Regions from separate parts of the Frankia sp. CcMO1 genome, predicted to be linked through region 1. Evidence: riboswitches for the same ligand, from Rfam matches in the RefSeq annotation. Region 1 holds a riboswitch; each other region holds the start of a gene.

The links. Region 1 has a riboswitch for thiamine pyrophosphate ahead of thiO (glycine oxidase ThiO). Riboswitches for the same ligand answer to the same signal wherever they lie in the genome.
Region 2: another riboswitch for thiamine pyrophosphate. It lies ahead of thiC (phosphomethylpyrimidine synthase ThiC); the one in region 1 lies ahead of thiO (glycine oxidase ThiO).
Region 3: another riboswitch for thiamine pyrophosphate. It lies ahead of AC08OU_RS20895 (thiazole synthase); the one in region 1 lies ahead of thiO (glycine oxidase ThiO).

What each region holds. Positions count from the first base shown of each region.
Region 1 covers NZ_CDWTMG010000005.1:33,583-50,306, forward strand. The annotation lists gene rox (rifampin monooxygenase) at 193-1,641, shown strand; gene AC08OU_RS01740 (ANTAR domain-containing protein) at 2,180-2,998, shown strand; gene thiE (thiamine phosphate synthase) at 3,059-3,757, opposite strand; TPP riboswitch at 3,769-3,880, shown strand; gene thiO (glycine oxidase ThiO) at 3,869-5,050, shown strand; gene thiS (sulfur carrier protein ThiS) at 5,041-5,241, shown strand; gene AC08OU_RS01760 (thiazole synthase) at 5,244-6,038, shown strand; gene AC08OU_RS01765 (SigE family RNA polymerase sigma factor) at 6,261-6,839, shown strand; gene AC08OU_RS01770 (hypothetical protein) at 6,836-7,819, shown strand; gene AC08OU_RS01775 (S-adenosylmethionine decarboxylase) at 7,997-8,338, shown strand; gene AC08OU_RS01780 (hypothetical protein) at 8,338-9,039, shown strand; gene AC08OU_RS01785 (hypothetical protein) at 9,047-9,256, opposite strand; gene AC08OU_RS01790 (hypothetical protein) at 9,312-9,491, opposite strand; gene AC08OU_RS01795 (helix-turn-helix transcriptional regulator) at 9,488-10,501, opposite strand; gene AC08OU_RS01800 (epoxide hydrolase family protein) at 10,619-11,743, shown strand; gene AC08OU_RS01805 (ribonuclease H family protein) at 11,896-12,636, shown strand; gene AC08OU_RS01810 (diguanylate cyclase) at 12,726-16,724, opposite strand, start outside.
Region 2 covers NZ_CDWTMG010000218.1:470-8,196, forward strand. The annotation lists gene AC08OU_RS19760 (CGNR zinc finger domain-containing protein) at 1-460, opposite strand, end outside; gene thiC (phosphomethylpyrimidine synthase ThiC) at 655-2,496, opposite strand; TPP riboswitch at 2,487-2,594, opposite strand; gene AC08OU_RS19770 (ATP-binding cassette domain-containing protein) at 2,739-4,265, opposite strand; gene AC08OU_RS19775 (branched-chain amino acid ABC transporter permease) at 4,262-6,340, opposite strand; gene AC08OU_RS19780 (ABC transporter substrate-binding protein) at 6,485-7,717, shown strand.
Region 3 covers NZ_CDWTMG010000250.1:246-6,612, reverse strand. The annotation lists gene AC08OU_RS20905 (NAD(P)/FAD-dependent oxidoreductase) at 1-1,203, opposite strand, end outside; gene thiH (2-iminoacetate synthase ThiH) at 1,243-2,409, opposite strand; gene AC08OU_RS20895 (thiazole synthase) at 2,406-3,431, opposite strand; TPP riboswitch at 3,427-3,540, opposite strand; partial or broken gene AC08OU_RS20890 (protein kinase domain-containing protein) at 3,857-4,522, shown strand; gene AC08OU_RS20885 (PASTA domain-containing protein) at 4,965-5,399, shown strand; gene AC08OU_RS20880 (PASTA domain-containing protein) at 5,407-5,883, shown strand; partial or broken gene AC08OU_RS20875 (hypothetical protein) at 6,061-6,367, shown strand, end outside.

The DNA.
Region 1 (16,724 bases):
CGTCCACGGCGGACGGCAAAGGCAAAGGCAGGGAGTTGCAACTCCGTGCCACTCTCAACGTACAGCGCGAAGGGGGCCTTGCCGCAAGGCCCGGGTCTAGGCGCAGAATCGTCGGCCGAAGCCAGAAATGCGCAGGTCACGGACCGCGCGGAGTCTCTGGCCGACAGGCAATCTCGTGGGCTGGGGGTCCTCATGATTGACGTGATCATTGCCGGCGGCGGACCGACCGGCGTCATGCTGGCCAGCGAACTGCTGCTACGTGGCGTGCAGGCGCTCGTCGTGGAGAAGGATGCGGAGCCGACCAAGGTCGTCCGCGGGCTGGGCCTGCACGTGCGGAGCATCGAGGTGATCGACCAGCGCGGCCTCCTGGACCGGTTCCTCGCGCTCGGCACCCGGTACCCGGTGCGTGGCTCCTTCGCGGGCATCCCCAAGCCGACTCCGGATCGGCTGGACACCGCACATCCGTACACCCTCGGCATGCCGCAGCCCACCACCGAGCGCCTGCTGACCGAGCACGCCATCGAGCTCGGCGCCGAGATCCGACGCGGCTGCGAACTGGTCGGGCTGAGCCAGGACGAGGACGGGGTGACCGCCGACCTGGCCGACGGCACGCACCTGCGTTCGCGCTACCTCGTCGGCTGCGACGGCGGCCGCAGCACGGTACGCAAGCTGCTCGGCGTCGGCTTCCCCGGTGAGCCCGCCCGGACCGAGTGGGTGCTGGGCGAGATGGAGGTCACCGCACCGTCGGAAGAGGTGGCGGCCGTGGTGGCCGAGATCCGCAAGACCAACCTGAACTTCGGCGTCGGACCTGTGGGAGGCGGGATCTACCGCGCCGTCGCGCCCGCCGCGGGGGTGGCCGAGGACCGCGACGTCCCGCCGACCCTGGAGGAGCTCAGGGAACGGCTGCGGACGGTCGCCGGCACCGACTTCGGCGCGCACTCACCGCGCTGGCTGTCCCGTTTCAACGACGCGACACGGCTGGCCGAGCGATACCGGGTCGGCCGGGTGCTGCTGGCCGGCGACGCGGCGCACGTCCACCCGCCGATGGGCGGGCAGGGCCTCAACCTCGGCGTCCAGGACGCGTTCAACCTCGGCTGGAAACTGGCCGCCGCGGTGGCCGGCTGGGCACCGGAGGGGTTGCTGGACAGCTACCACGCCGAACGGCGCCCCGTGGCCGCCGACGTCCTGGACAGCACGCGGGCGCAGGCGGAGCTGATGTCCACCGAGCCGGGTCCCCAGGCAGCGCGCCGGCTGGTTTCGCAACTGATGGACTTCGAGGAGGTGAACCGGTTCCTGATCGAGAAGATCACCGGGATCGGGATCCGCTACGACTTCGGCGAGGGGCATCACCTGCTCGGCCGGCGACTGCGGGACGTGAAGCTGAAGGGTGGGCGCCTCTACGAGCGGATGCGTGGCGGCCGTGGACTGCTCCTCGACCAGACCGGCCGGCTCTCGGTGGCGGGCTGGGCGGATCGGGTCGACCACGCCGTCGACGTCAGCGAGAAACTGGACGCGCCCGCCGTGCTGCTGCGCCCTGACGGCCACGTGGCGTGGGCCGGTGACGACCAGGAGGCTCTGGCCGGCCAGCTCCCGAGGTGGTTCGGCGCCGAGATCGGCTCGACCAAGAGCCCGCTGCCGTGACGCCCGTGGGCGCGTTGCGGTCGTTGCGGTCGTTGCGGGACACCAGCCGCACCCGCTCGCCGTGGAGGTAGGCGACGGCGCGCACGCCGTCCCACTTCATCTCGTACGCCCAGGCCTCGTCGTCCCGGGCCGCCGGCAACTCCCCCGGGACCGCCATCATGGGCTGGATCCGGGCTGGCAGTTCCGTCGTGCCGGGCTCGTCGGCGAGCGCCGCGCGCACACGCCGCCAGTCTCTGCCGCCAATCTCTGCCGCCAATCTCTGCCGCCACACCGGTCGCGGCACCCCCATGGAGGCCGTTCACCCATTCGGGGGCTCCGTCGTTCCCGCGATGCGCGTCGGCGCACGCATCGGACACCCCGTGCGCGCGAGCCGCCTGACCGGTACCAGGGGTGCCAGCTGCGTCTCGCCCGACCCCGCCAGCGCGACTCGGTCACGATCGGAGGACCGGATCGGCACTCGATCGGCACTGAACCGGTCAATACTTTACTGTCAGTAACAGGCCGGTCTCTAACGGTAGGACTATCTGGCCGCATCGCCATGGCGCACAAGGAGGAGGTGTCGGTGGTGGTCGACGACTCCCCCGAGATCTCACCTGCCGTGGTGGAGTTGTGTGGTCTGGGTATCGCGAGCGGCGATCTGCGCTGCGTTCTGCGACGGGTGACGGAGCTGGCTTGCTCCGCGATCCCGGTGGTGGACGCGGCGTCCGTGCTGGCGGGTGACCCGGCCGAGCCGGACCTGCTGGCGACGTCCTGCTCGCTGGCGCAAGCCGGTGACGGCGTGCAACACCGCAACGCTGCCGGCCCGACCTTCGACGCGTATCGCCTGCGCCAGGACATCGCCAGCGGCGACCTGGCCGGCGATCCCCGGCTGGCTGCACCCGGACCGGACCTGCCGGTCCAGAGCTGCCGGGCGTTCCCGCTCGCAGCGGACGGCACGGGTACCGGCGTTGTCGGTGTCACCGGTGTCCTGACGCTCTACGCACGCCTGCCGTCGACCCTGGACGGGGCGGCGGTCGCGAACCTCGCAGGCCCGTTCGCTGCGACGGCACAGGCCCTGATCAAGGACACCCGACGGGTCGGCGAGATCGTCACGGAACGAGACCAGCTCCAGGAGGCGATGCGGTACCGGAGCGTGATCGAACAGGCCAAGGGAATGATCATGCTGGCCCGCCGATGCGACGCCGACCAGGCGTTCGCACTCCTGGTCCGGATGAGCAACGTCCGCAACATCAAGCTCCGCCTCGTCGCCGAACACTTCGTCGCCAACGGCGGGCACCTGGACCCGCCACGCCGCCCCGCGCCTCGCCGGAACTCACCCGAGCACGGCCAGGCCCCCCGGCGACGAACCGAGAAGTAGCCAGTGTCGGCCGGGGACACCGCGGAGTGCCCGCCGGGTGCCGCGCAGTAGGCCGAAGATCTACGGGACACGCCCTGGCGCCTCGCGTTCCGCAGAACGCAGCCGGGCGGCCAGCGCCGCCGTCGCCGCCGCCGGATCGTCGGCCTCGGTGATCGCCCGCACGACGACCACCCGCGTCGCGCCGTGCTGAAGCACGCGATCGATGCGCGGCAGGTCGATGCCTCCGATCGCGAACCACGCCCGGCTCCCGGCCACACCGGGCGGGGCCAGCCGAGCGGCGTGCTCCAGCAGCGCGAGGCCCGTGGCCGCACGCCCCGGCTTGGTCGGCGTCGTCCACACCGGGCCGGCGCAGAAGTAGTCCGCTTCCCGCTCTCGAGCGGCGGCCGCTGCCTGTCCGGGATCGTGCGAGGACAGACCGATCAGGGTCTCGTCGCCCACGATCTCGCGCGCGACCTTCGCCGGCAGGTCGTCCTGTCCGAGGTGCAGCACGGGCGCGCCGATCGCCCGGGCGACGTCGGCGCGGTCGTTGACCGCGAACAGCCGGCCGTGCCGCTCGGCCGCCGCGGCGACGACCTCCAGGTGGCGCAGCTCCTCCCGGGCCTCCAGCCCCTTCTCGCGCAGCTGGACGATGTCGACCCCCGCGCCCAGGACGGCGTCCAGGAAGTCGGCCAGGTCACCCTGCCGGGAGCGGGAGTCGGTACACAGGTAGAGACGGGCGCCCGCGAGCGCCGCGGGCCGATCGCCAGGCATAAGCCGCATAGTAGGTAGACTGAAGACGCACGGGAGTCCGGTGGGCCGGGCTGAGAGGGCGGAACCCAGAAGCCGCCGACCGTCGAACCTGATCCGGGTAATGCCGGCGCAGGGAGGCCGATGAGCAGCTTTGACGTCGTCGTCGTGGGCGGCGGCCTGATCGGGCTCGGGATCGCCTGGCGGTGTGCCCGGAAGGGCCTCACCGTCGCGGTCTCGGACGCCGCGCCCGGCTCCGGCGCGTCCGGCACGGCCGCGGGGATGCTCGGGCCCGTCACCGAGCTGTCGTACGACGAGTCGTCGCTCCTGCGGCTGAACCTCACGTCCGCCGCACTCTTCCCCGCGTGGGCGGCGGAACTTCGCGACGCCACCGGTCACGACATCGACTACCGGGCGCACGGGACCGTCGTGGCCGCCTGGGACCGGACCGATCTCGCCGTCCTGCACGACCTGCATGCCTTCCAGCAGCGACTCGGCCTCCGGTCCGACCTGCTCACCGGGCGGCAGTTGCGCCGCCTCGAGGACCGGACGGCGCCCGGCCTCGCCGGCGGGCTGCTCGCTCCGGACGACCACCAGGTGGACCCCCAGCGCATGCACGCGGCTCTCCTGGCCGCGGCGACGGCGACCGGGGCCCGCGTCGTCACCGGCACCCGGCGGATCCTGCGCGCCCACGGCGCCGGCGGCGGAGCTCATCGGGGACGCGCGACCGGCGTCGAGCTCGCCGACGGCGGCCGGATCGCCGCGGGCACCGTCGTCCTCGCGGCCGGCGCCTGGAGCCGCGACCTCGCCGGACAGGACGACGGTGCCCGGCCGCCGGTGCGTCCGGTCAAGGGACAGGTTCTCGTCCTGCGCGGCGACGGGGAGGAACCGGTAGCGCACCACGTCGTGCGCGGACTCGTCCGTGGTAGCCCGGTGTACCTCGTGCCGCGCGGGGACGGGCGCGTCATCGTGGGCGCGTCCAGCGAGGAGGCCGGATTCGACGTCACACCCCGCGCCGGCGCCGTCTACGAACTGCTACGTGACGCGCAGGCCCTGGTGCCGGCCGTCGGCGAGCTGCGGCTGGAGCGGGTCAGCACGAGCCTTCGCCCGGGGACGCCGGACAACGCCCCCCTCATCGGACCCACCGGCGTGAACGGTCTCGTGCTGGCGACCGGCCACTACCGAAACGGCGTGCTGCTCACGCCCGTCACGGCCGAGGGCGTGACCTCGCTGCTCCTCGACGGACACGTGCCCGAGCCCCTGGCCGGCTTCTCCCCCGCGCGATTCGGGGAGAGACAACCCTTCGAGGAGACAGCGTGGAACTGACAGTCAACGGCGCCCCGCGCCGGATCGCTGACGGCACGACACTGGCCGAGCTGATCGCGACCGTCCAGGGCGACGGGCGCGGGATCGCGGTCGCCGTAGACGGCGACGTCGTCCCCCGCAGTGAGTGGCCACGGCACGAACTTCGTGGCGGGCAGGAGATCGAGCTCGTCACTGCGATGCAGGGAGGGTGAGCATGACCCGCACCGATCCGGCCGACGACCCGCTGCGCATCGCCGGTGTGACGCTGCCGTCCCGGCTCATCCTGGGGACCGGCGGCATCCCGAGCCTTGAACTGATGGGCGACGTCATCCGCGCGTCCGGCACGGCGATGTGCACGGTCTCCGTGCGCCGGCTTCCCATGGGCGACGACGCCGGCGGATCCGTGCTCGACGTCCTGGCCGGCACCGGCACCCGCATCCTGCCCAACACCGCCGGATGCCGCACCGCCCGCGAGGCCCTGACGACGGCGCAGCTGGCCCGCGAGGCGCTCGGGACGGACTGGGTCAAGGTCGAGGTCATCGCGGACGAGCACACCCTCCTGCCCGACCCGCTGGAGCTGCTGGTCGCCGTGGAGCGCCTGGTGGCGAAGGGATTCACCGTCCTGCCCTACACGAACGACGACCCCGTGCTGGCGCGCCACCTGCAGCAGGCCGGCTGCGCGGCGGTCATGCCGCTCGCGGCGCCGATCGGCAGCGGACTCGGCATCCGGAATCCCCACAACCTCGAGCTGATCGTCGCCGAGGCGCGTGTGCCGGTGATCGTGGACGCGGGAATCGGGACGGCGTCCGACGCCGCGCTCGCGATGGAGCTGGGCTGCGACGCCGTTCTGCTGGCGTCCGCCGTCACCCGGGCCCAGGACCCGAGGCGCATGGCGGCGGCGATGGCGGCCGCTGTCACGGCCGGGCGGCTGGCGCGCCTCGCGGGACGGATCCCGCGCCGTTCGGAGGCACTCGCGTCCTCACCGACGACCGGCCTCGCCATGCTGTGACCCTGTCCAAGCGCCGAAAAGGGCTGTTTCGACCCGTCCCGCCCAACTCTCGCGGCAGTGGCCTGCCGGGATTCCCTGGCGGGCCCTGCTGCCCATGCCCGATGATCGGGCCGTTGCGTTGCCGATCCAGCGGTGCGCGACACCAGGACAGGAATGGCGTATGTGCTGCACGTCACACGTGGTCTCCGGCAACCCTTCTGGGCCCGGTGACGACCGGTTGGCGTGGCCGCCCCCGGCCCGGTCCTCGCGTTGTCACGTGCGCCCGCGGTACCGGAGACCGAGGTCGTGAGCCTGAGCACGGCGCGTGCGGAGTTCGAGGCATTCTTCGATCAGCACTACCGGGACCTGGACCGCCTCGCGTACCTCCTGACGCAGGACCCCGGCGAGGCCGACGACCTGTCCGCGGAAGTGCTGCTGGCTACCTGGCGGCAGTGGCAGCGCGTCCGCAGCCGCGACGACCCGTTCGCCTACGTGCGCCGCGTGATGGTCAACATGGCGGCGTCCCGGGTCCGGCGGCTGGCAAGGGAACGGCGCCGGATGGCGCTGTTCCACCGGGACGCGGGTGACGATTCGCCGGGTCCGGACGGCGCCGCCGCCGCCGTCGTCCGCACGGCGTTGCTCCAACTGCCGGTCCGGCGCCGGGCGTGCGTCGTCCTGCGGCATGCCTTCGACCTGTCCGATCAGGAGGTCGCGGCCGTCCTGGCGGTCTCGGTCGGCACCGTGGAGAGCCAGACCTCCAAGGGCATGGCCCAACTCCAACGGCTCCTGACGACGGCGGAGGAGAACGAGTGGGCGACGTGACGAGGCGGCGCCCCGCCGGGACACCACCGAGCCGGGCGAGGATCGCCCGGCTCCTCCGGGCGGAGGCGGCTAGCCGCGAGCCGGACCGTGACGCGATGTACCGCAGGATCCAGGGCGCGCTGGACGAGCCGGACCTGATGCCGGAACCGCGGCGACTCGGGTGGGGTGACGCGGCGAAGGCCGGTGCCGTCGCCGCCGTCGCCGCATCCGTGGTGTTCGCGGTCAGCAGCGTGGAGCACAGCAGCGGTGTCGTGGATCCCGAGTACACGACACCGGCAGCGGACTCACCCGTCAGGAAGACCGACGTCGCGCCCACGGTCACCGGCACGGCGACCACCGCCGCCGCAACGAGCTCACCGGCGACGGCTCCGACGCACAAGGCGGCCCCCGGCCCGACCCGGTCCGCCAATCCGCCGACGACGCCGCCCCGCCCGAACCCGACCCGAGCACCGGCTGCCGTGCCCGCCTCGATCAGCGCCTGGCCGTGGGGTGGCGGCCTGACCCTGGGCCCGGACGGCGACCGCGACTGGGTCGTGGTCGGGGCCCGCGAGGACGGGACTCCCGTCCGGCGCAAGCAGTCGACGCCCGTCATCAGCGCGCCTCAGGTCGTGTCGGGGACCCCGGCCGTAACGGGCGGGCCGTACGTCGTGAACTGGGCCGGCGGGATCCCCGAGCAGGACAGGCAGGGGGCGTGGACCTGGCTCACCTCCAGGGGCGGCACCATCCGGCTGAACGTTCCGACGGATGAGCGGTCGCACATCCTCCGCCTGTATCTCGGCGCGTACGACGGCAGGGCGGTGCTCACGGCGCGGTTCTCGTCGAGCGGGAAACAGGCCGCACGGGTGGCCGTCCCGGGGACCGGAGGGTCGCAGGTCACCCTCCGGATCCCTGCCGCCACGGGATCCGGCGACACGCTCGTCGTGGAGCTCACCGACAGCCAGTCCGGCACCGTCGGGATGAGCGCAGCAGTTCTCGACTGAAACACATTGCGGGGCAACAAGACCGCTCTCGTGGCGAAGCGGTGTCCGGGGCTGCGCGGCGGCCGCGCTCCTCCGGATCGTCGCTATTCCATTGAGATGACATCGAGATTCAATCCCGGCGGAGCACCGTGATCCCAGCGGACGGTCGAACCACTGGACGGCGGGGATCACGGAACGATGAAAGATCTTGCACCCGACATCTATCGGCAGCGCCTGGTCATCGAGGGCACGGTCGCGCACCCCATCTCCGACGACGAGATCAGGCATTACCTCTCGGCCCTGTCGGACGTCCTGGAGATGAAAACCCTCCTCGAACCGATCACGCATCGTTCCGATCGGTTCGGCTGGGCCGGCTGGATCCACTGGGAATCGTCGGGGGCGCATTTCTACGCCTGGGAGTGGCCGCGGCTGTTCTTCAGCGTGGACATCTACACCTGCAAGGCCTTCGAGGTCGAGGACGCCGTCGAGTTCACGCGGGCCGCGCTCAGGGCGCATCGAGTCGACTACGGATCGTTCTGATGAGACGGTTCGCGCTCCGGCACGTCCTCCCAGACGATCCGGAATTCGACAGCGCCCTCGCCGTGGAGAACCGCGTGTTCATGCGCGCTTTCGGCAACGGCCCCGAGCTCATGGAGCAGGAGTACGGGCCGTACCGGCAGGCCAGCGAGTTCCTGGTCGTCGTCGACGGCAGGCACCATCGGATCGCCGGCTTCATACGGCTGATCCGTCACTCCGAAGCCGGCTTCAAGAGCCTGAACGACCTGGAAAGGCAGCCCTGGGGCGGCCGCTCCGCCGAACAGGTTCTCGAGGACACCGGGCTGAAACTCGACAAGCACGGCGTCCTCGACATCGCCACCCTCGGCATCGTCGACGGCTACCGGTCGAAAGACGCCCGCCTCACCGGAGCACTGGTCAGCACGGCTCTCTACCACGGCCTGGTCAGGTACTCACTGGATCATGGGATCACCAATTGGATCACCATCCTGGACGACCACGTGCTGGCGCTCATGGCGCGCCAGAAGGTGGACTTCCAGGCCTTCCACGGCATCGAAAGCGCGACGTACCTCGACTCCCCCGCGAGCACTCCCGTCTGGAACGACTTCCTGGCCGTGTACCGGGCGGCGTCGCCCCTCCGGGTCCACATCCTCGCCAAGGGGACGGGCATCCGGCGACTCGTCGCATTTCCCGAGAGCTTCCGCCGTCCGCCGCCCGGAGAGTGACCGACCGCTACTGCCGTTCCGGGCCCCACCTGTTCGGCTCGTCCCCGGCTCGCTCCAGCGCCGTGGTTCCGGTGCGGGCCTCCGTGCGCTGCCCATGCGCCACGTAGTCGCGGACGACGGCCTCGATGGCGTCCTGCGCGTTGCGGATGCCCGACAGCACCATCACCTCGATGACCAGATCGGCATCGAGGGTGACATTGACCTTCGCCCTGGCCACAGGGTCCTCCTCCCGGCGGGCGCCTGCACCGGCGCCCTGAGGCAAGCATGACGCCTCACCGGTCAAACGCGGCGCTCAACGCCAGCGCGATCGATACGAGCGCCACGACGAGGCCGGCGATCTTCTGGCTCGGCTGCATGTGAAACACGCTGCCAGTGCGGGGAACGCGGTCGTCCGCCGAGGGGAGGCATTGCCGTGCGAGATCCTCCCGGCCGGTAGAGATCGCGGCGTTCACGCGTCTGGCCCCGCCTCGCGCCGCCCCGCCTCGCCCCGGTCCGCGTCGTTCCGGCTCGCGGCGACCGCGCGCCGGTACCGGCGACCCACCGCGTCCAGGGCATCGACCAGTTCGGGCGAGTCGACGACCGTGAAGTCGGCGCCAAGCAGTCCAAGGTAGAGGGCGAGCAACTCCGGATGGTCCGAGCCCGGCTCGAACGCGCACCGGTCCTCGCCGAGCGACTCCACCTCGGCCGGGATCGGCAGCCGGTCACGCACGTGCGCCGCGGGCGCGTGCACGATCACCCGCGCCCGGTACCGCCAGGTCGCCTCCCCGACGCCGCGCGTCACCCGGGCCGTGATCTCCTCATCGGGCGGCAGCTCCCGGGGGGCGAACCGCGGACCGGTCGGCGTCCGCGGGTCGATCCGGTCGACCCGGAACGTGCGCCAGCCGGCGCGGTCGGGGTCCCACGCGACCAGGTACCAGCGGCTGCGGTCGTTCACCAGGCGGTACGGCTCCACGTCGCGCCGGGTGGCCACCCCGGAGTGCGTCCGGTAGTCGAACCGGAGCCGCTCGTGGTCCCGGCAGGCGCCCGCGATGACCGTCAGGACGTCGGGATCCACCCGGGGCCCGGGCGACGGCGTCTGCAGCGTGGACGACTGGAAGGCGCTGATCCGGTGACGCAGGCGCGAGGGAAGCACCTGGTGCAGCTTGGCCAGCGCGCGGACCGACGTCTCCTCGATCCCCGCGACGGAACCGCTCGCCGCGGTGCGCAGCCCGACCGCGACCGCCACCGCCTCGTCGTCGTCGAGCAGCAGGGGCGGCAGGGTGCCGCCGGCTCCGAGCCGGTACCCGCCGGCCACCCCGGGCCGCGCATCGACCGGATATCCAAGGACGCGCAACCGGTCCACGTCCTTGCGAATGGTGCGCGTGGTGACACCGAGCCGGGCGGCCAGGTCGGTGCCTGTCCAGTCGCGCCGACCCTGCAACAGGGACAGCAGGCGCAGCAACCGAGCTGAGGTCTCCGACATGTTCCAGATTCTGCCCGAGAACTAGGAACGATCCCTTCCTCAATTGTTCATAGCGTCGGTCACGTCAGCACAGAACACCTGGCCGGGCGGCTCGTCCGGCCCGAAGGGAGAAGCGCGATGAGCGACCGCATCCACCCGTTCCGCATCGATATCCCCCAGGCCGACGTCGAGGATCTGCACGCCCGGCTCGCCGGCGCCCGCTGGCCGGACGAACTCCCCGGCGTGGGCTGGAGCCGCGGCGTCCCCGTGGACCATCTGAGGGAGCTCGCCGAATACTGGCGCACCGGGTACGACTGGCGCGCGCAGGAGGCACGGCTGGGCGAATTCGCGCAGTTCGTCACCGAGATCGACGGCCAGCGCATCCACTTCCTGCACGTCCGGTCCGACCGGCCCGACGCGAAACCCCTGCTGATCACGCACGGCTTCCCGAGTTCGGTCGCCGAGTTCCTGCACCTGATCGAGCCCCTGGTCAATCCCGCCACCGGCCAGGCGTTCCACGTCGTCGCGCCGTCCCTGCCGGGATACGCCTTCTCGACGCCGCTCGGCGCGACCGGCTGGACGATGGGCCGCACGTCGCGCGCCTGGTTCGAGCTGATGCGCCGGCTCGGCTACGAGCGGTACGGCGTGCACGGCGGCGACGTCGGTGGCGGTGTGTCCGGGCTGGTGGCCTCCCTCGACGGCGACCACGTGACCGGCGTCCACGTGGTGACCGACCCGCTGACCGCCGCGAACGTCGCCACCTTCCTGCCCGGGATGGCCGACCGGCTCGACGCGGATGACCCGGTCGACAAGCTGATCCTGGACCGCATGGACGCGTTCAGGAAGGAGGGGTCGGGGTACCTGGCGATCCAGAACACTCGGCCGCAGACGATCGGGTACGGGCTGGTCGACTCGCCGCTGCTGCAGCTCGCCTGGATCGCCGAGAAGGTCCACGAATGGACCGACCTGCCGGTCGACCGTGACCAGCTCCTCACCACCGTGAGTCTCTACTGGTTCACCCGCTCCGGCGCCTCCGCCGCACACACCCTGTACGAGCAGGCGCACTCGTCGGACTGGGGGATGCCGGCTTCCGTGCCCCAGGGCGTCGCGGTCTTCGGCGCCGACGAGACGGTGCGGAGACTGGTACCCGTGCCGGACGGCACGCACTGGAGCGAGTTCAGCCGCGGCAAGCACTTCCCGGCGATGGAGGCTCCCGGCGACCTCGCGGCGGACCTCCAGGCCTTCTTCGGGCCGCTGCGGTGACCCTGCGCCGTGTACCCCGTGGTCGATTCTCACGCCGGAGCCGAAGGACGACTCGCGGCGGTCGCAACCCCACACGGCGAAAGTCTGCCGACAACGCTGTCGCAACCGTTTTCAGGACACTTTTGCTGAGTCGGGTTGCGACAGGCCATGACATGCCGGACCTGGACGCCGGGGCCGACCGCGGTTACCGGTGCGCCGACGTGGACGCGGACGTCGGCGTCACCCTTCCGACGGCGGCCGGTCCGCGCGCCGACCATCCAAGTCGGCTCCGTAGGCTGCGGTCCGTGCCTCTCACCGCCAAGTACGCGACAACCTGCGGGGTCTGCGCCTCGTCGATCAGCCCGGGGACCGAGATCGCCAAGGTGGGGACGCGCTGGGCGCACCTCACGTGCGCGGGCCACGGCAAGGATCAGTTGCCGGAACCGGCGGCCCCCGCCCGGGACCGGCCGGAACCGATGCCGGCCGCCGCCGGCGCACTGGAGGTCTGGACGGACGGCGCGTGCTCTGGCAATCCCGGTCCCGGCGGCTGGGCGTGGGCCACGCGGGACGGCCGGCAGGGCTTCGGTGCGGCGGCGGCCACCACCAACCAGCGGATGGAGATCCAGGCCGCGCTCGAGGCGGTGACGAGCCTCGACGGTCCGCTCGTGGTCGTCAGCGACTCGACCTACGTCGTCAACTGCTTCCGTGACGGGTGGTGGCGCGGCTGGCTGTCCCGTGGCTGGGTGAACAGCGCGAAGAAACCCGTCGCGAACCGCGACCTGTGGGAGCCGCTGATCACCGCCGTCCGGGAGCGCGGCGACATCTCGTTCCGGTGGGTCAAGGGGCACTCCGGCGACGAGATGAACGACCTCGTCGACAAGCTCGCGGTCGCCGCCGCGACCGGCACCTCGTAGGCATTGCCACCCGGAAACCCGGAAACCCGGAAACCCGGGTCGGCCGGGGGACCTCCTACTCAGGTCTACTCAGGTCTACTCAGGTCTACTCAGGCGGCGGCGTCCTGGACGGCGACCCGGTTCCGGCCGGTGTTCTTCGCCCGGTAGAGGCAGTTGTCGGCGCGTGCCAGCAGCGTCTGCGGCGTCGCGTCGCTCTCGATCAGGAACGCGACGCCCGCGCTGATGGTCACGCGGACCGGACCGGAAGCCGTCGCGATCGGCGTCTCCGCCAGCTCGACGCGCAACCGCTCGGCGATCGAGGAGGCGGACCGGACGTCCTCCGGCACGAGCAGGACGAACTCCTCGCCGCCGTAGCGGCCGGCCATGTCGCCGAGCCGGCTGTACCGCCGGATCCGTTCCGCCACCGCGCGGATCACCTCGTCGCCCGCCTGGTGGCCGTAGGCGTCGTTGATCCGCTTGAAGTGATCGATATCGATCATGACGACGCTCAGCGGCTCGCCGTACCGGCGCGCCCTGGCCAGTTCCCGGCTGGCGGCGTCGAGCACGTGACGGCGGTTGGCGAGCTGCGTGAGGTCGTCCACCGTCGCCAGGTAGCGCGTCCGCGCGAACAGCTGGGCGTTGTCGTACGCGATCATTCCCTGTTCGGTCATCGCCGCGGCCACCTCGACCTCGGCGTCGTCGTAGGCGTCCGGCTCGTCCGACCCGAGCACCAGCGCACCCAGGCGGCGCTGGCGCACGCGGAGCGGGACCACCAGCCAGCTCGCCGGCGCCTCGGCGATCCCGGTCACCGTCGCGACGTCGGCGGCCCAGTCGCCACCCGCGTCGTGGACGGTGGGGCGTGGCGTGTCCAGCAGGAGCTCGAGGTCGGCCGTCATCGCGACCCGCCTGACCACGGGAGCCGAATCCACCCCGCCCGGACCCACCCGGCCGTCCAGCACCGTCACGTCGGCCGCCAGCGGCCCTCCCGTCAGCAGCCAGGCCCCGCAACCCCCGAAGGTGCGGTGCGCCGCCGCCGCCAGGCGGGCCAGCACGACGTCGGGATCGAGGATTCCGCTCAGCTCGGTCATCGTCTGGCGCAGCAGCTCGGCGAGCTCCCGCTTGCGCTGGGCGGCCGCCATGCCCGCCTCGAGCCGCGCCATCCGGGCCGTCTCCAGCACCGCCGCGACGTGGCTCGTGATCGCCGTCAGCACACCCACGTCGTCCGGCGTGAAGATGCCCTTCGCGATCCGGCTGTCCAGGTACATGACGCCGAGGCTGCGGTTCTCCAGCCGCACCGGCACGACCATGATGCTACGCAACCCGTGCTGCAGCATGCTGCGCGAGCCGAGCGCCTCCCCCTCGTCCGAGCCCGTGACCACCAGCGGCTCGTGCGTCCGGTGCGATCGCTCGACCAGCGTGACGCTGTACGCGGTGGGCTCGCTCAGATCGTTCCCCGCGGCATCCCGCCCGAGTTGTGGCACCAGCCGGCCGGTCTGGTCGACGAGGAACAGGAAGGCGCGTTCGGCGCCCACGATGCCGATGGTCTCGTCGAGCGCGATCCGGCCCAGCTCGTCCGGGTCGAGGACCCGGGACGCCGCATGGCTCACCTGCTGCAGCGCGGCGAGCCGCTGCCGGTACACGCCGGCCGCGGCGACGCCCGCGCCGAGCCGCCCGCGAGGGCTCGGTCCCGCCCCCGAGCTCAGGGTGGCCTCGTCGACGTAGTTCTCGAATTCGCCGTACAGCCACCGCACCCGGCCCGCCCACTCGTGGTGCTGCGCGGTGGCCAGCGCGTAGGCCACCTGCCGGGCCGTCTCGCCCTCGACGCCCAGCCGCCGCAACGCCCGGGCACGCACGCACGCGGCCTCGAACGCCACCATCGGCGCGTCGACCGCGCGGAGCACCGGTTCCGCCGTCGCCAGCTTCGCCAGTGCGTCCGCGGGCTTTCCGCGAACCTCCGCCAGGGACGCCGCCACCACCCGGTAGTGGGCGGCGATCAGCGGCCGCCGGGCCACCCGCCGCAGCTTGCGCACGGCTCGCCGCGCGGCACGCACCCGCGCCCGGCGTTCCGAGGGGGACGCCGTCCGGCACTGCTCCAGGCGGCCGTGGGCCAGGTACACGTAGATCGCCTGGTGCGCCTGCAGCAGCTGGAACGGCTGCACGCCCATCGCCTCGAACTCGGCGGCGGCGTCGTCGAACACGGGTCCGACGTCCCCCTGCTCGAGCGCGAAGTGCAGGATGGCGACGAGGACGTCGATCCGCTCCCAATTCGGCATGTCGGGCACCGCGAGGAACCGCTGCAGCAACGACGCGGCCTCGGCCGCCTGGCCTCGCATCGCGGGAAGCGCGACGTCGAAGGGCCGCCACTCCAGGCGCCCCGACTGCCCGGTGGCGACCGCTGCCTGGCGGCGGGTGCGGAACGCCTGCTCCGCTCGCACGGTGTCACCGTGCAGGATCCGGTCCCAGGCCAGGACGTGGAAGCAGTCCAGGTAGTGCCCGGTGTCGAGCCAGCGGCCCTGTTCCCGCCCGACCCGCTCGAGGCTCTCGCCGGCGTCCGCGCCCGTCAGGTGCTTGGCCAGGGCCTGTTCCCAGCCGACCTGGGCGAGCACCTGCGGGTCGCCGAGCGCCTCGGCCCCCGCCAGCGCGGAACGGTGGATCCGCTCGCTGAGGCGGCGCAGCCCGGCCACCATCGCGATGTACCCGAGCCCGGCCCGGCTGGTCACCAGCTCTGCGGACGGGCCCAGCCGGCTGCCCAGGTACATCGAGCGCAGGCCCAGCATCATGGTTCGCTCGGGGTGCATGCCGCGGACGTAGGCGACCATGAACGCCTCGTTGAGCTGGACCAGCAGGCGGAACGTCTCGCGCTCGCGGCCGGTGAGCCGGCCGTAGCCGATCCGGGTGACCAGGATCAGGATCCCGACGAAGAACCACCACAGGCTCGTCACCGCCAGCACGGCCAGGTTCTTCGGGATCGCGTAGCCCAGCTCCGCGAGTGCCCGGTCGATGGCCTCGCCCTCCTCGGCCATGTTCCAGGTGTTGTCGTGGACCCGGACGATCGCGTAGAGAATCGTCGCCCGTTCGAACGAGTCGTCCGACGTGGCCAGCGCCCGGTTCAGCGTCTCGATGGCGTCCTCGAACCGGCCCACCTGGTGGTAGGCGACCCCCAGCGCGTGCAGGAAGGCGGCGCTCATCCCGATTCCCGCCGCGTGCGCGGCCGCGGCCGCGTGCTCCAAGTAGGAGAGCGCCTCCCCGGGAGCGTGGTCGGCCAGCGCCAGGCGACCCGCTGCCCAGCCGACCTCGAAGATGCGTGCGGGATCGCGCTCGACCTCGCCCCGCAGCCGGTGGTGCGCGAGCGCGTAGACGACCGGCGGGTCCGGGTCCCCCTCCGCCGCGGCGCCGCGGGCTTCGAGGACGTCGGCGACCCGGTCGTGCAGGACCCGCAGGCCCGCGGCGTCGAACTGGCCGAGCAGCGCCTCGTGGATCCGGTCGTGCAGGAACGCGTACTGCCCGTCCCGGCGACGCTCGACCAGGTGCTGCCACGACGCCTCGTCCAGGATCGCGGACACCCGCTCGCGGGGGACGCCGGTCAGCTCCGCCACCAGGTCGGGCTCGAACCGGGACCCGATCACGGCGCCGACGCCCAGCACGCTGCGCGCTTCCGCCTCGAGCGCGTCGACTCGCCCGAGGATCAGGTCCGCGACGTCGCCCGACAGGTCCAGGTGGTCGAGCCGGTCGGCATCGATCCGCCAGGTCCCCCACCTCGGCTCCAGCAGTCCCGCGTCCGTGATCGCGTCGAGATACGCCAGGAAGGTGAAGGGGTTCCCCGCGCTGCGGGCGGCGAGCCGGGACGCCGTCACCCGGTCGATCGTCATGCCCCCGCTCAGGGCGGCGACGAGTTCGGCGACCGCGCCGCCGTCGAGCGACGACAGGGTGAGCTCGGTGTCGAGGAGCGCCCCGGTGGCCGACCGGAAAGCCGACACGGCCGCCCGGCTCGCCTCGTCGTCGCGCGCCGTCGCGACGATCAGCAACGGCGAGCTGACGACGTCGGACGCCATGCGCTGCAGCACGCGGCGGGTGACGTCGTCCAGCCACTGGACGTCGTCCAGGTGCAG
Region 2 (7,727 bases), on a different contig from region 1:
ACCGGTTGCCATGCGCGAACAGGTCCGCGGCGGCCCGCGCCGGCAAGGCGAGGAGGACCTCGGCGGATGCCCACGTCCCGCTTTCGACGATCGCGGGGGTACCGCCGACGCGGGTAAGCCGCGCGTACCGATGGTCGGTGGCCAACAGCCCATTCAGTCGCGACAGCGTGGGTTCGTCCGGCACGGTGGAGCTGCCGCCCGCCCAGGCGCCGATAAGCGGCCGCAGCCACTCCCGGAGCTCGACCGCGGCGACGGCGATGCGGTCGAGCTCCTCGGGCCCGAACCGAGCAGGCAGCGCCTCTCGTTCGGCCGTGCCGACAAGCCCCGCGAGCTGGAGCCAGCGCAGGTAGCTCCGCCCATCGGCGATCAACTCGATCGGGCCGTCCGCCGAGAAGGCGAGGCTGTTGACGAAGTCCAGCACCGGATGATCGCCCAACCCGATCAGCACGTCCGGGTTCATCGGAGACCTCCCCTCGAGCCGATCGCCCAAATAACCACTCCACTTCCTCTTGAGAGGTTACTCCCCCGCCAAAGTAATCGTCTTAGCTATCTTTTTTAGATATCTTTTATGGACCACTGGACCACTGGACCACTGCGCCCGCTGCGCCCGACGGGGCCCGCCGCTGACCGGCAGGAGCCCGTCGGGACGGTCGGTCAGGAGTTGGCCACCGGAAGGTAGATCCGATTGCCGGCGGCGTTGAACTCGGCGGCCTTCTCCCGCAGGCCGGCGGTGACCGCCTCGTCGCCGGCCGGGCCCGCGCCATGCCCGGCCGGGTCCAGCCCGTCCCCGCCCGCGTGTGCCCGCACCTGGTGGGAAATCTTCATCGAGCAGAAGTGCGGGCCGCACATCGAACAGAAGTGCGCCGACTTCGCGGCCGGGGCCGGCAGCGTCTCGTCGTGGAACGCGCGTGCGGTGTCGGGGTCGAGCGCGAGGTGGAATTGGTCAGCCCAGCGGAATTCGAACCGGGCGTCCGACAGGGCGTCATCCCAGGCCTGCGCGCCGGGATGACCCTTGGCGAGGTCGGCGGCGTGCGCGGCGATCTTGTAGGCGATGACGCCGGCCTTGACGTCGTCCCGGTCAGGCAAGCCGAGATGCTCCTTCGGGGTGACGTAACAGAGCATGGCGGTACCGGCCCATCCGATCATCGCCGCCCCGATCGCGGAGGTGATGTGATCGTAGCCGGGGGCGATGTCGGTGGTCAGCGGCCCGAGGGTGTAGAACGGCGCGTCGTGGCACAGCTCCCGCTGCAGCTGCACGTTCTCCTCGATCTTGTTCATGGGCGCGTGCCCGGGGCCCTCGATCATCACCTGGACGTCGTGCTCCCACGCCACCTGCGTCAACTCGCCCAGGGTGGCGAGCTCGGCGAGCTGTGCCTCATCGTTCGCGTCCGCGATGGACCCGGGCCGCAGGCCGTCGCCCAGGGAGAACGTGACGTCGTACGCGGCGAAGATCTCGCACAGCTCGGCGAAGTGGGTGTAGAGGAAGTTCTCCTCGTGATGGGCCAGGCACCAGGAGGCCAGAATCGAGCCGCCGCGCGAGACGATCCCGGTCCTGCGCCGCGCGGTCAGCGGCACGTAGCGCAGCAGCACCCCCGCGTGGACCGTCATGTAGTCCACACCCTGCTCGCGCTGCTCGATCACGGTGTCCCGGTAGACCTCCCAGGACAGCTTCTCCGGCCGGCCACCGACCTTCTCCAACGCCTGGTAGATCGGCACGGTCCCGACCGGCACCGGCGCGTTGCGGATGATCCACTCACGGGTCAGGGCGATGTCCGACCCGGTCGAGAGGTCCATCACGGTGTCCGCGCCCCAGCGGGTCGCCCACACCATCTTCTCGACCTCTTCCTCGATTGAGGAGGTAACGGCCGAGTTGCCGAGGTTCGCATTGATCTTCACGAGAAACGCACGGCCGATCGCCATCGGCTCGGACTCGGGATGGTTCACGTTCGCCGGCAGCACGGCCCGCCCCGCGGCGATCTCCGCCCGCACCGTCTCGACGGGAAGACCCTCCCGCAGGGCGACGAACTCCATCTCCCGAGTGATCTGACCGCGGCGGGCGTAGCCCAGCTGGGTTACGGAAGGCCGTCCCGGCACCGCCCGACGGGGCACTCGCACCTGCCCGCCGAGATCCGTCCCGCCAAGACCGGGCGTCCCAGAACCGGGCGCCCCGGTCCCGGGAACGGTCCGCTGCTCATCCGGCGCGGTGTCGCCACGCTGGGCGATCCAGCTGTCCCGCGTCGCCGGCAGACCCCGGCGCACGTCGATGGTCACCCCCGGATCGGTATATGGACCGGAGGTGTCGTACACCACGACGGTGTCACCCGTGGTCAGCACGATCTCCCGCATCGGCACCCGCAGATCGGGATCCGCACCGACCAGCCAGGTCTTGCGGCTGCCCGTCAGCGGACCCGTCGAGACCGCCGTCATCGCCGCGGCCGAGATGGACGAGGAGGAGGACGAGACAGAGGAGGACGAACGGTCGGTGCGCGACACCATGTAAGACTCCCTACGCCGGCATTACCCGGACAGGTTCCTGCGGTCGGCGGCCCCAGCCGCCCTCTCAGCCCCTTGGCGGAGCTCCCGCGATCAACTTCGACGCTTGTCGACAGTAAGACACCGCCGGCCCGCTCGCCACCCCTTCCGGTTCATCCGACGCATGCCCCACACCATCGGGCGACGTGAGAGCCCTGTTCCGCCGGACCCCGGTTTCTCCGCGTGGCGGGGAACGCCGGACCAGCTCAGCGGTCCGGGGCCACCGCCGGCCCGGAACTCCCGCCCAGGTAGGCCGTCTCGATGAGCTCGGGACGCGCGACGAGATCCGCCGCGCTCGCCGACAGCGCGATCCGGCCCCGGTCGAGAACGTAGCCACGGTCGGCCACCTGCAACGCGAGCGAGACGAACTGCTCGACCAGCAGCACGCCGGTCGACGTCTCGAGGGCGATCGTGCGCAGCAGGGCGAGCAGCTGCGGCGCGACCCCGGGTGCCAGGCCGAACGACAGCTCGTCCACCAGCAGCAGACGCGGTCTGCGCACCAGAGCGACAGCCAACGCGAGCCGTTGCCGCTCACCCCCGGACAGTTCTCCGGCCGACCGGTCGAGCAGGCCGCGCAGCACCGGGAACCAGTCCAACACCGGCCCGATCTCGCCGGATGAGCGCCGGCCGGCCGCCAGGCGCAGGTTCTCGCGGACGGTCAACCGCCCGAGTGACCCTCGTCCCTGCGGTACGACCGCCATCCCCCGGCGGGCGAGTGTGCTCGGCGCGGCCCGGCGCGACCGGTCATCGAGGACCTTGACCCGCCCCCTCGACGGCGTCAGCAGCCCCGCCGCCGTGCGGATCAGCGTCGTCTTGCCCGCGCCGTTCGCTCCGAGCAGCGCCACGATCTCCCCGGCACCGACGGTGAGCGACACGTCCCGGAGCACCGGAACTCCGTCGTATCCGCTTGTGACCCGGTCGAGCACGAGCAGATCGCCCCCGCCTCGACCGGGGGCCGGCGCCGGGGTGGAGCCAGGCATGGACCCGGAGGCAGAGGCCGGGGCAGGCCCGGCGCGGTCGCCGCCGTCCGGCTCACCACCGCCCAGATAGGCGGCGCGGACCGCCGGATCGGCGCGCACCTCGGCAGGCCGACCGCGCGCGACGACGCGGCCCCCGTCCAGGACGAGGACGTGGTCGCATACGTCGAAGACGAGCTTCACATCGTGGTCGACGAGCAGCACGGCGATGCCGTCGGCGGCGATGCGGCGCAGCCGGTCGGCGAGCGTCCGGCGGGCGGCCGGGTCGAGACCCGCGGCCGGTTCGTCCAGCAGCAGGACCTTCGGCCCGGCGACGAGGGCGCGGCCGAGAGCCACCGAGGACCACTCGTCGTAGGAGAGCGTCGACGGCAGGCGGTCGGCGATCGTGGCGAGCCCGAGTGACCGGGCCGGATCTGGCCCGTCCGCGGGTCCGGGTGCCCGGGGCGTGACGACGGCCAGGTTCTCCCCGACCTCCAGGCTGTCGAAGAGTTCCAGCGCCTGGAAGGTGCGGGCGAGCCCCAACCGCAGCCGCTCATGCGCCGGCAGTCCGACGAGCACGGCACCGTCCAGCGTGACGGTGCCCGCGCTGATCGACGCAAACCCGGTGAGGGCGTCGATCAACGTCGTCTTTCCGGCTCCGTTGGGTCCGATGAGCCCGGTGATGGTGCCGGCCGACAGGGTGAAGGAGACATCCTCGAGGATGCGCGTACGGCCCTGGTCGGCGGCGAGCATGTCGACCGCCAGCAACGCCGTCACGGGGCTCCGCCCGGGTTGACCGGATGCGGGGTCAGGCTCGGCCGGCCCTGGTCCGGCGGCTGCGGGTGTCGCACGTGATCTCCTCGACGCGTTCGCTGCCCAGAACCGGTCCGATGCGTGCCACCCGACCGATCCACGCGGCTCTGATGATCGGCGCGAGCCGTCCGATGCGGTCGGTACGCGAGCCCGGCCGGACGTAGCACCGCCAGCACCACGACGGCGATCCCGCACAGCACGGACTGGTACTTGCCGAGCCCGGCAACCTGGTCCAGCACGATGAACACGATTCCGCCCGGCACCAGCAGACCGCCCAGCAACGCTCCGCCGACGCTCGTCACCCCACCGGCGGCCGCGATCGCCAGGAAGAACAGCGAGGCCGTGACGCCGAACGAGTCGAAGGACAGACGTCCCTGACCGTAGCCGATGAGGCAACCGCCGAGACCGGCGATCGCGGCGGAGAGAGTGAAGGCGAGTACCTTCGTACGACGGACGTCGATCCCGGCTGCGGCAGCGGCCCGTTCGTTCGCGCGCACGGCCAGCATGCGCCGGCCCAGGTCCGCGGTGCGCAGCCGGGCGACCCCGTAGCAGCACGCGGCGAGCACGGCCAACGCCAGCAGCCCGTACTCCGGCCGAGGGAACCCGGCACCGGCGAGCCCGAGATCGAGGCCGAAGATCTTCGGATTCGGTACTACCGACCCGGCCAACCCGCCGGTGACCAGCGGGTTTCCGAACACCACCTCCTGGATCGCGACGCCGGCGATCAGAGTGATCAACGCCAGGTCGATTCCACGCAGCCGCCGTGACAGCACCCCCAGCAGCAGGCCCGCCACAGCGGCGGCACTCGTGGCGAGCAGGGGTGCGATCGGGAACGGCACGCCCAGCTCACCCTGGAGTCTGGCCAACAGGAAGCCGGCGACACCGGCGAGGGTCATCTGCGCCAACGAGAGCTGTCCGACGTACCCGGTCAACACGACGAACGACAGACACACCACGGCGCCAGCGAGGCTGCGTTCGAGGCCGAGCCGGTAGGGGCCGGTCAGCACGAGGATCGCGACCACCCCGAACGGCACACCGATTGCGAGGTGGCGCAGGGGAGACTCCGGCGGTTCGACCACCGGCATCGGAGCCGACACGGCGACGCCCGCGGCGCGACCGGGAATCAGGTCCCCGCGCCGGCTCGCCACCGCGATGACCAGAAGCATCGGAAGCAGCGCGCGCAGTCCCGGCTGGTTCAACCAGGAGACGTCCTGTTGCAGCGGGATCAGGACAGCCTGGGTCATGCCGAGGCCGAGAGCTCCGACGACGGTCAGACCGAACGAGGACAGGCCACCGAGCAGAGCGGCGGCGAGCGCGGGAACGACGAACAGCGAGTAGCTCGTCGGATTCAGCGCACTGATCGGCGCCACGAGGATCCCGGCGAGAGCGGCGAGCACGGCCGCAATGACCCAGTTGACGGCGGCGATCCACCCGGGCCGCCGACCGAGAAGCGCGGTGGTCTGCTCATCCTCGGCGACGGCGCGGGTAGCCAGGCCGAACAACGTCCAGCGCGACATCGCCCACAGACCGGCGGCGACCACGATGACCGACGCGGCGAGCAGCAGCCGGTCGCTCGCCACGGTCACGCCCAGCAGGGACAGCGGTGACTGCGGCAGCACCGGGCTAAGGAACCTGTTGTCAGATCCGAACTGGAGCACGGCGACGGCCTGCAGCGCGATCGTGAGGCCGACCGCAGCCACGACCGTCATCAGCGGCTGGGCACGCCGCAAGGGCCGAAAAATAGCCAGATAGGATACCATCGCTAGGATTGCCGCCATTGCGAGGGATACTGACAGGGCTAGCCCGAAGGTGGGCGTGTCGGTGAGATGAATTCTTGGCGACATCCCGACGACGGGCAGTACGAGGTCCCCGACCTCCCGTAGTTCTGCGTACTGATAGGTGACGTACATAGCGAACGCCCCATGGGCGATGTTGACCACGCCGGACGCGCGGTAGGTGAGCACGAGCCCCAGCCCGAGCGCCGCGTACACGGCCCCCGGGCCAAGGCCGAGCAGCAATGCTGCTATATACGTTGTCACCGGGCCCCCGTAGACGCATCTATTACAGATAGAGAGATCCGAACTGCGATGAAGACCGGACGCATGGTCACACAACAGTCCCCGTCCGGCCGGTCGACGGTCAAGCCCCCAGAACTGGACGACAGAAGTGTAGCTTCACGAGCCGTGAGACAAGCCTCCCGCATCCTCCTCGCGTTCTCCGTAGCCTTGTCCGTTGTCGTCGTCGGGTGCACGAGTCAGCGCGGTGGCTCGTCCGGCGCAGCTGCCGGTGGCAGCGCGGCGGCGAGCCGCCTGACCGGGCCTCCGGTCACTGTCGGCTTCGTAACGGTTGAGAACAGCACTGTCGGGTCATACCCGGAGACCCGGAAGGCCGCTCAGGCCGCCGTGGACTACGCCAACACCTCTCTGGGCGGGCTCGACGGTCGGCCGCTCCGGCTGATCAGTTGCGCAACCGACGGCTCGCCGGAGTCTTCCCAGAACTGCGCCAACCGGCTTGTCGCCACGAAACCACTCGCGGTGGTCGGCGGGATCGATTTCGGCGCGGAGGCGGCGATGCCGATATACGAGACCGCCCACATCCCGTACGTCACCGGCTCTCCTCAGCTGAGCGGAGAACTCGGCTCACACAACGCCTTCGCGTTTTCCGGCGGTTCGCTCAGCGAGCTGCTCGGCCTCACCGACTATCTGACGAACATCCGGCATGTGCGCAGCGTGCACGCGCTGTACCTCGACCTGCCCGGCCTGCTGTCCGCCGCTATCCAGGGATCACAGAACATCCTGCGCCATAAAGGTGTGTCCGATATCAAACTGGTGCCAGAGAAATCCGACGCGGCGGACTTCGCGCCAGCCCTGACCCAGGTCGCGGCGGGCAAGCCAGACGCGATCATCGTGGTGTTCCAGGCAGCGACGTGCACCCGGATCGTCCAGGCCGCGGCGGCGCTGAACATCCGCAGCGACATCTACTTCATCGGTCCCTGCACCACCCCCGCGGTGCCGCGCGCGGCCAGCGGCCGGACCGACAACCTCTACTTCGCTTCCAGCTACCTGCCGGTCGGGACGAGCGATGGTGACGCCGACACGGCGGCGTTCCGTAAGGCGATCCCGGAGGCCGATCGTTCCTCGTCGTCGCAGGGATCCTTCTCCGCCGTCCTCAACATCCGGTCGCTGCTGGCCGGTACCGCCCAGCCGACCTCGGCCGCCCTGCTCACGGCGCTTCGTGCCTCCCACGACCACCCGAACGTCATGGCCCATCCGTTCACCTGTGACGGCAAGCAGATCGACATCTTCCCGGCGGTCTGCAACACGGCGGTGCGGCTGCTGGCGTGGAAGAACAACACGTTCACCGATGTCACCAGCAACTGGCTCGACGGGCGCCAGCTCATCAAACTGATCAACTAATCACCTGGGC
Region 3 (6,367 bases), on a different contig from region 1:
CACGGAGATATCGGCGAAACGCTCCCGATCCGGGATACCGTCGGCCGCCATCAACCGGCGACCGGCGACCATGTCCATCGGGCGCCCCACGGTGACCAGCGCTTCGAGACGGCCGTCCCGGGCGAACCACCCGGCCGACCAGCCGGGCGGACGCCCGCCGCCGGGCGGCACGACGACGCCCGGATCGCCCCGGAACACCAGGTCGGCCTCCGCCGAGGGCAGTCCCGCGAACTGCACCATGCGGCCGAACTGTTCCGACCAGAAGTAGGGCACCGGGTCGTAGACGGCCTCCCCACCGAGCAGCGTGGTGACCGCGACCGCGGGCGACTGCTGGGCGCAGTCCCAGTGCTCGGCCCGCAGCCGCCGCCCGTAGCGACGCGACCACCAGGCGGCACAGTCACCGACCGCGACCACCGGCGGCGGGTCGCCGTCGGCATCGTCGGCACCATGGGCCCACTGGGCGGCGAGATGCTCGTCGACCACAACTCCCCGGTCGAGGGCGAGCCCGGAACCGGGGAGCCAGGCGATACCGGGCCGCACCCCGACGCCGACGACGACCTCGTCCGCGATCAGCTCCTCACCGCCGGCCAGCACCAGCCCGTCGGGGGTGACCCGCTCCACGGCCGTAGCCAGGCGCAGGGTGACCCCGGCCCGGGCGTACCACGCGATCGTGCACCGGCCCACCTGCGCGCCGAGCGCGGCGAACAGCGGCGAGGCGGCCGCCTCCACGACGGTGACCTCGGCACCGATCGCTGCCGCCGCCGTGGCGACCTCCGCGCCGATCCAGCCGGCACCGACGATGACGAGCCGGACGCCGGGGCGCAGAGCGTCACGCAGGCGCCGGGCGTCGTCAATGGAACGCAGGACCCGCTGCGGGCCGTCGCCCGGCAGGGTTACCGGCTCAGCTCCCGTCGCCAGCACCAGGCCGTCGTAGTCCAGCGGCCCCGTGTCGGTCTCCACGGTGCCCGGTCGCAGGCCGGTCGCCCGCCGCCCGAGGCACACCTCGACCCCGTCGAGGTCGAAGGGCAACGTCGTGTCGTCGATACGGCCGGAGAGCACGGCCTTGGACAGGGGCGGACGATCGTAGGGCCGGTGCGGCTCCGCCCCGAGCAGGATCACCTCTCCCGCGAAACCACGTGCGCGCACCTCGGCGGCGGCCCGGCCCCCCGCCATTCCCGCGCCCACGACGACTATTCGCTGCATTCGAGCAGACTATCGATGACCCGCGACGCCGGGCCGCCGTCACCGCACCGGGTCGACGAGCGGAAAGGCGTCCTTCCACACCGGCTCGTACCCGGTTTCGGCGAGCATCGCGGCGATCTGTGCCGGCGAACGCTCGTCGGAGATCGAGAACTGTTCCTGGGCCGTGCCGGGCGTGGTGTAGCCGCCGGGTTCGGTGGAGGAACCGGCGCTCATGGTGGTCACGGCGATGCGGACGAGCCCGTCGCGCAGCACCGCCGGCTCCCGGGTCGACAGCGACAGCGCCAGGTCCGGCTCGAACAGGCGCAGGGCCGCGTACGCCTGGACGAACTCCGCGTCGCCGACGACGACGACCGGCGGGAACCCGCTGGCACTCGGCTTGATGCGCGGCAGCGCGATCGAGACCTCGGTCCGCCAGTAGCGACGGGAGAGAAAGGATGCGTGCGCGGCCAGCGCGAGCACGTCAGCGCGCCAGTCCGGGGCGAGCCCGAGCAGCGCGCCGATCCCGAGCCGGCGCGCCCCGGCCCGCGCGGCCCGTTCGAACGAGGACAGCCGCCGGTCGTAGTCACGCTTCCAGCCGGCGACATGCACCTCGGCGTAGCGGGCCCGGTCGTAGGTCTCCTGGTAATGGACGACTCCCTCCAACCCGGCACGCACCAGCCGGGCATAGGTGTCGTCCGACCAGGTCTGGGTCTCGATGCTGATCGAAGGGAACATCGGCCGCAGCCGCTCGACCACCGCGACGAGGTAGTCGGCCGACACCTCGACGCGATGCTCGCCGGAGACGAGCAGCAGATGACGGAACCCCCGGTCGGCCAGCAGGCGTCCCTCCACTACCACCTCCTCGATACCCAGCGTGCGGCGCACCACCGGCAGGCCCTTGGCGAAGCCGCAGTAGGTGCAGGACGACAGGCAGGCGTTCGACACGTACATCGGGGCGAACAGCCGGACCGCCCGACCGAACCGGAGCAGGGTCGCCTCCCGGGCGGCAATCGCCAGCTCCTCCAACCGGGCGGTGGCCGCGGGTGAGAGCAGGATCGCCAGCTCCGCGAGACCGATCCGGGGAGTGGCTGACCCGCCGGATCCGGGCCGAACCCGCCGCAGCACCGTGCCCACCTCGGCGGACGTGGCCCGCCGCGACATCGCGGACAGCCCGGCCAGGTCGTGACCGGCAAGTTCGCGCGCGAACTCCCCTGGCGGGGCGCTCACCTGGACGCCTCGCCCACCACCGCCGCCGGCACGGGTACCGGGGACGCCGAGGGCGCGGGCGACGCGGGTGACGGGTGGGCGCCGAGGAACCCGGTGAGCGGGGAGGAGGCGGACGCCACCGTGGCCGGGCCGGCGGCCCCTCGGCCGGCCAGGAAACCCAGCCGGCCGGCGGCGGTGGCGAGCGCGAAGGCCCGCGCCATGCGCGCCGGATCGGCGGCCACCGCGATGGCGGTGTTGACCAGCACCGCGGCCGCGCCGATCTCCATCGCCTCGGCCGCGTCCGAGGGCACCCCGAGCCCGGCGTCCACCACCACCGGCACCCCGGCGCTCGCCACGATTGCCTCGATCGCGTCCCGGGTGCGCAGCCCGCGGTTCGAGCCGATCCAGCTGCCCAGCGGCATCACGGTGGCGCAGCCGACCTCCTCCAGCCGGCGGGCCAGCACCGGATCGGCCGAACAATAGGGCAGAACCGTGAAGCCGTCAGCCACCATGAGCTCGGCGGCGCGCAGGGTCTCCACCGGATCCGGCGCCAGGGTGCGCGGATCCGGGGTGACCTCCAGCTTGACCAGACCGGTGCCCGTCGCCGCCCGCCCGAAGCGGGCCAGCCGCAGCGCCTCGGCCGCGTCCACCGCTCCCGAGGTGTTGGGCAGCAGGGTCATCGACCGCGGGATGAAGTCGAGAATGTCGCCGTCACCGATCCGGCCGATGTCGACCCGGCGCAGCGCCACGGTGACGATAGTGGCACCGGAGGCGACGAGGCTGTCCCGCATCACCTGGTGACTCGCGAACTTCCCGGTGCCGATCAGCAGCCGGCTGCCGTAGGACCGCCCGGCGATGACGAGATCGTCCGCCCCCGCGGCACCGTGCCCGGCCTCACCACCGCCCCCACCCCCGCCGTCGGCGTCGGCGTCGGCGTCGCCACCGGAGGAGGCACCTTCACCGGCGAGGCCGCCGAGACAGGAACCATCGGGAGGAGAATCACCGGGACGGGAGCCGGCAGGACGTAGTGGGTGCTGCGGCACGATCTTTCATCCTCCCCACGCGCGCATGACCGCGATCGGGTATACGGGTCGCCGACGGGATACTGGCCGGCCTCTCAGCCCACGTCCGCGGGCTCCCCGGAGCAATCGACAGTGTAACCGCTGCTCCCTGGCCGCGGCTTCGGGTGTCCCGCCGCGACGCCGATCTGCGCCCGTCGACGATCATCTCGACCTCGGGAGCCGATTCAATGTGGGCATCCGGGTTTCATCCGGTAGACACCATGCTGCGCGACGAGGTACTTCTCGCTCGAACGGCGTATCCGGGTTAACCTCGCGGGGCTCCGGTAGCGGCATCCTTCGGCAACGATCGTAAACTCTCCCTCGTGGATGCCACCGTGGCCGACCCCGTCATAGGTCGGCTTCTCGACGGCCGCTACACGGCGCAGGAACGGCTCGCCGTCGGCGGGATGGCGACGGTGTACGTCGCGCACGACAACCGGCTGGACCGGCTCGTTGCCCTCAAGGTCATGCATCCCACTCTCAATCACGACCCGGAGTTCGTCACCCGTTTCCATCGCGAGGCCAAGGCCGTGGCGCGGCTCAACACCCCGCGCGTCGTCTCCGTCCTCGACCAGGGCTCCGACCACATCCCCGCCGGCCTGGTCAACTACCTGGTGATGGAGCTGGTGCGCGGCCGGTCGCTGCGCCAGCACCTGGGTGCCCAGGGCCGGCTCCCGGTCGCCGAGGCCATCGAGATCATCGAGCCCGTGATCGAAGCCCTCGGCGCCGCGCATGCCGCCGGCATCATCCACCGCGACATCAAGCCCGAGAACATCCTGCTCGGTGACGACGGCCAAGTGAAGGTCGCGGACTTCGGCCTCGCCCGTCCGGTGAGCCAGCCCACCCAGGCACTCACCGGCGGAGTGGTGATGGGCACTGTCGGGTACCTCGCCCCTGAGCAGGTCACCCACGGCGTCGCCGACACCCGCAGCGACGTCTACGCCGCCGGTGTGGTGCTCTTCGAATCCCTGACCGGGCAGCTCCCGCACAGCGGCGCCACCCCGATGTCGGTGGCCTACCAGTCCGTCCACGGCGACGTGCCGGCGCCGTCCACCATGATCGAGGGCATTCCCGCCGAGCTGGACGGTCTTGTTCTCCGGGCCACCGCCCGCGACCCGGCGCGCCGGCCGGCCGATGGTGCGGCGCTGCTGGCGGAGCTGCGGCGCATCGAGCCGTTCCTGCCCCCGCAGGACGCCTACCCGAGCGGGTTCACCGGCGAGATCGAACGGATCGGGTTGGCCGAGCGGCCTCCAGGGGCTCGGGATCCCGGGTACACCCAGCCATTCCAGGCCGAGGACTACGACGACTCCCAGGGCGCCGGGGCGGGGGCCGCCGCGGAGCGCGCGTTCGCCGGTGCCGGGCCGGGCCAGCCAGGCACCGGCGCGCTCTATCGATCCGCCTCCCCGCCCTCCCCGACCGCCACGGCCTATCTCGGGGGGTGGTGGCGGGCGCGGGCAGCGACGAGCCGCCGCATCGCCACGCTCCCGGGGGCTCATCCCGGTCGTCGTCGGTGGCGTGGCCGTCCTGGTCCTGCTGCTCGGGATCCTCGCGTTCCGTTCCCTGTCCGGCGGAGGGACCGAGGTCCCGCTGCTGACAAACCTGAGCAGATCCGACGCCGAGAAGATGCTGCGCGACGCCGGCTTCCAGTTCACCTACCTCGACCCGGTCACCAGCGCCACGGTGCCGGTCGGCCACGTCTCCCAGCAGGATCCCCAGGACGGGTCGAAGGTCAACAAGGGCGCGCTCATCACCCTGCGGCTGAGCTCCGGGCCCGCGACGGTGCGCGTGCCGGACCTGGCGAACCTCACCGAGGCCCAGGCCAAGGCCCGGCTGGCCGAAGTGAACCTGACCCTCGGCGGCCTGAGCCCACAGTCCAGTGACACGGTGCCGGCGGGCCATGTGATCGGTACGAACCCCGGGGCCGGCACCGCACTCAAGCCGAAGGACTAAGGTCGTCGTGATCACTTCGACGGGCCCCGCGGCGAAGCCGGTGCCGGCCGACATCATCGGCAAGTCGTTCGAGGAGGCCAGGGCCGAGCTCGTCGGCCTGAACATCGGCCTCGTGGTGCAGCGTATCGGTGCCGTGAACGACGCCGTGCAGCCCGGTCAGGTCTTCGGGGTCTCTCCCGACGTGGGGCAGCCGATCTCACCCGGCGGCACCGTCACCCTCACCGTGGCCGAGGCCGGCAGGTTCGACGACGACGACGGTTCCGGGGGCGACGGCAGCGGGATCCAGGTCCCCGTGCCGAACGTGGTCGGGAAGAGCTACCGGGAAGCCGAGAACATCCTGCGGCGCCGGGGGTTGAAGATCGACCGTATCGGCTGGATCGGCGGGCCGGGCGACCGGGTGACGTCGCAGTCCGCCCAGGCCGGGGCCAAAATCGAAAAAGGAAGTACCGTGCACGTCAACACAACGTGGGACCCCCTCGACTGAGCCGCCATCCCCCACCAGGTTGATCACATTGTGCGACGAATCGTGCGGCGGGCGAGAGATCCGCGACCGGTTCCCCGGGGGGACGACGGCGTGAAGGCAGCGCGTGGTCGTGGCCGGTGGCCCGCCGGCTCGCGGCGGCCGACGTCTCAGTGGTGGCGGGGGTCGTGGTGGCGGGGCATGGCCGGCGGTGGGCGGGGGGCTGAGCGGGTCGCCGACCTGCTGGACGGACAGCGCCCCTCGCACGACGAGACCGACGTGCGGCTGATCGACACGGTGGCGGCCCTCCGGGACCTGCCGTCGCCGCGGCTGCATCCGGCACGGCGCGCCGCCCTGCGCGGACAGCTGTTCGCCACCGTCACCGGCTCCCCGGCGTGCGATCCCGTCCGTTCCCCCGCCGCCGGTTTCCCCGGCACCTCCGTGAGGAGCCACGAGACCGAGGCCCGTCCCACGAGAATCCGTCCCACACGCGCGTCTCCCGAGAGCG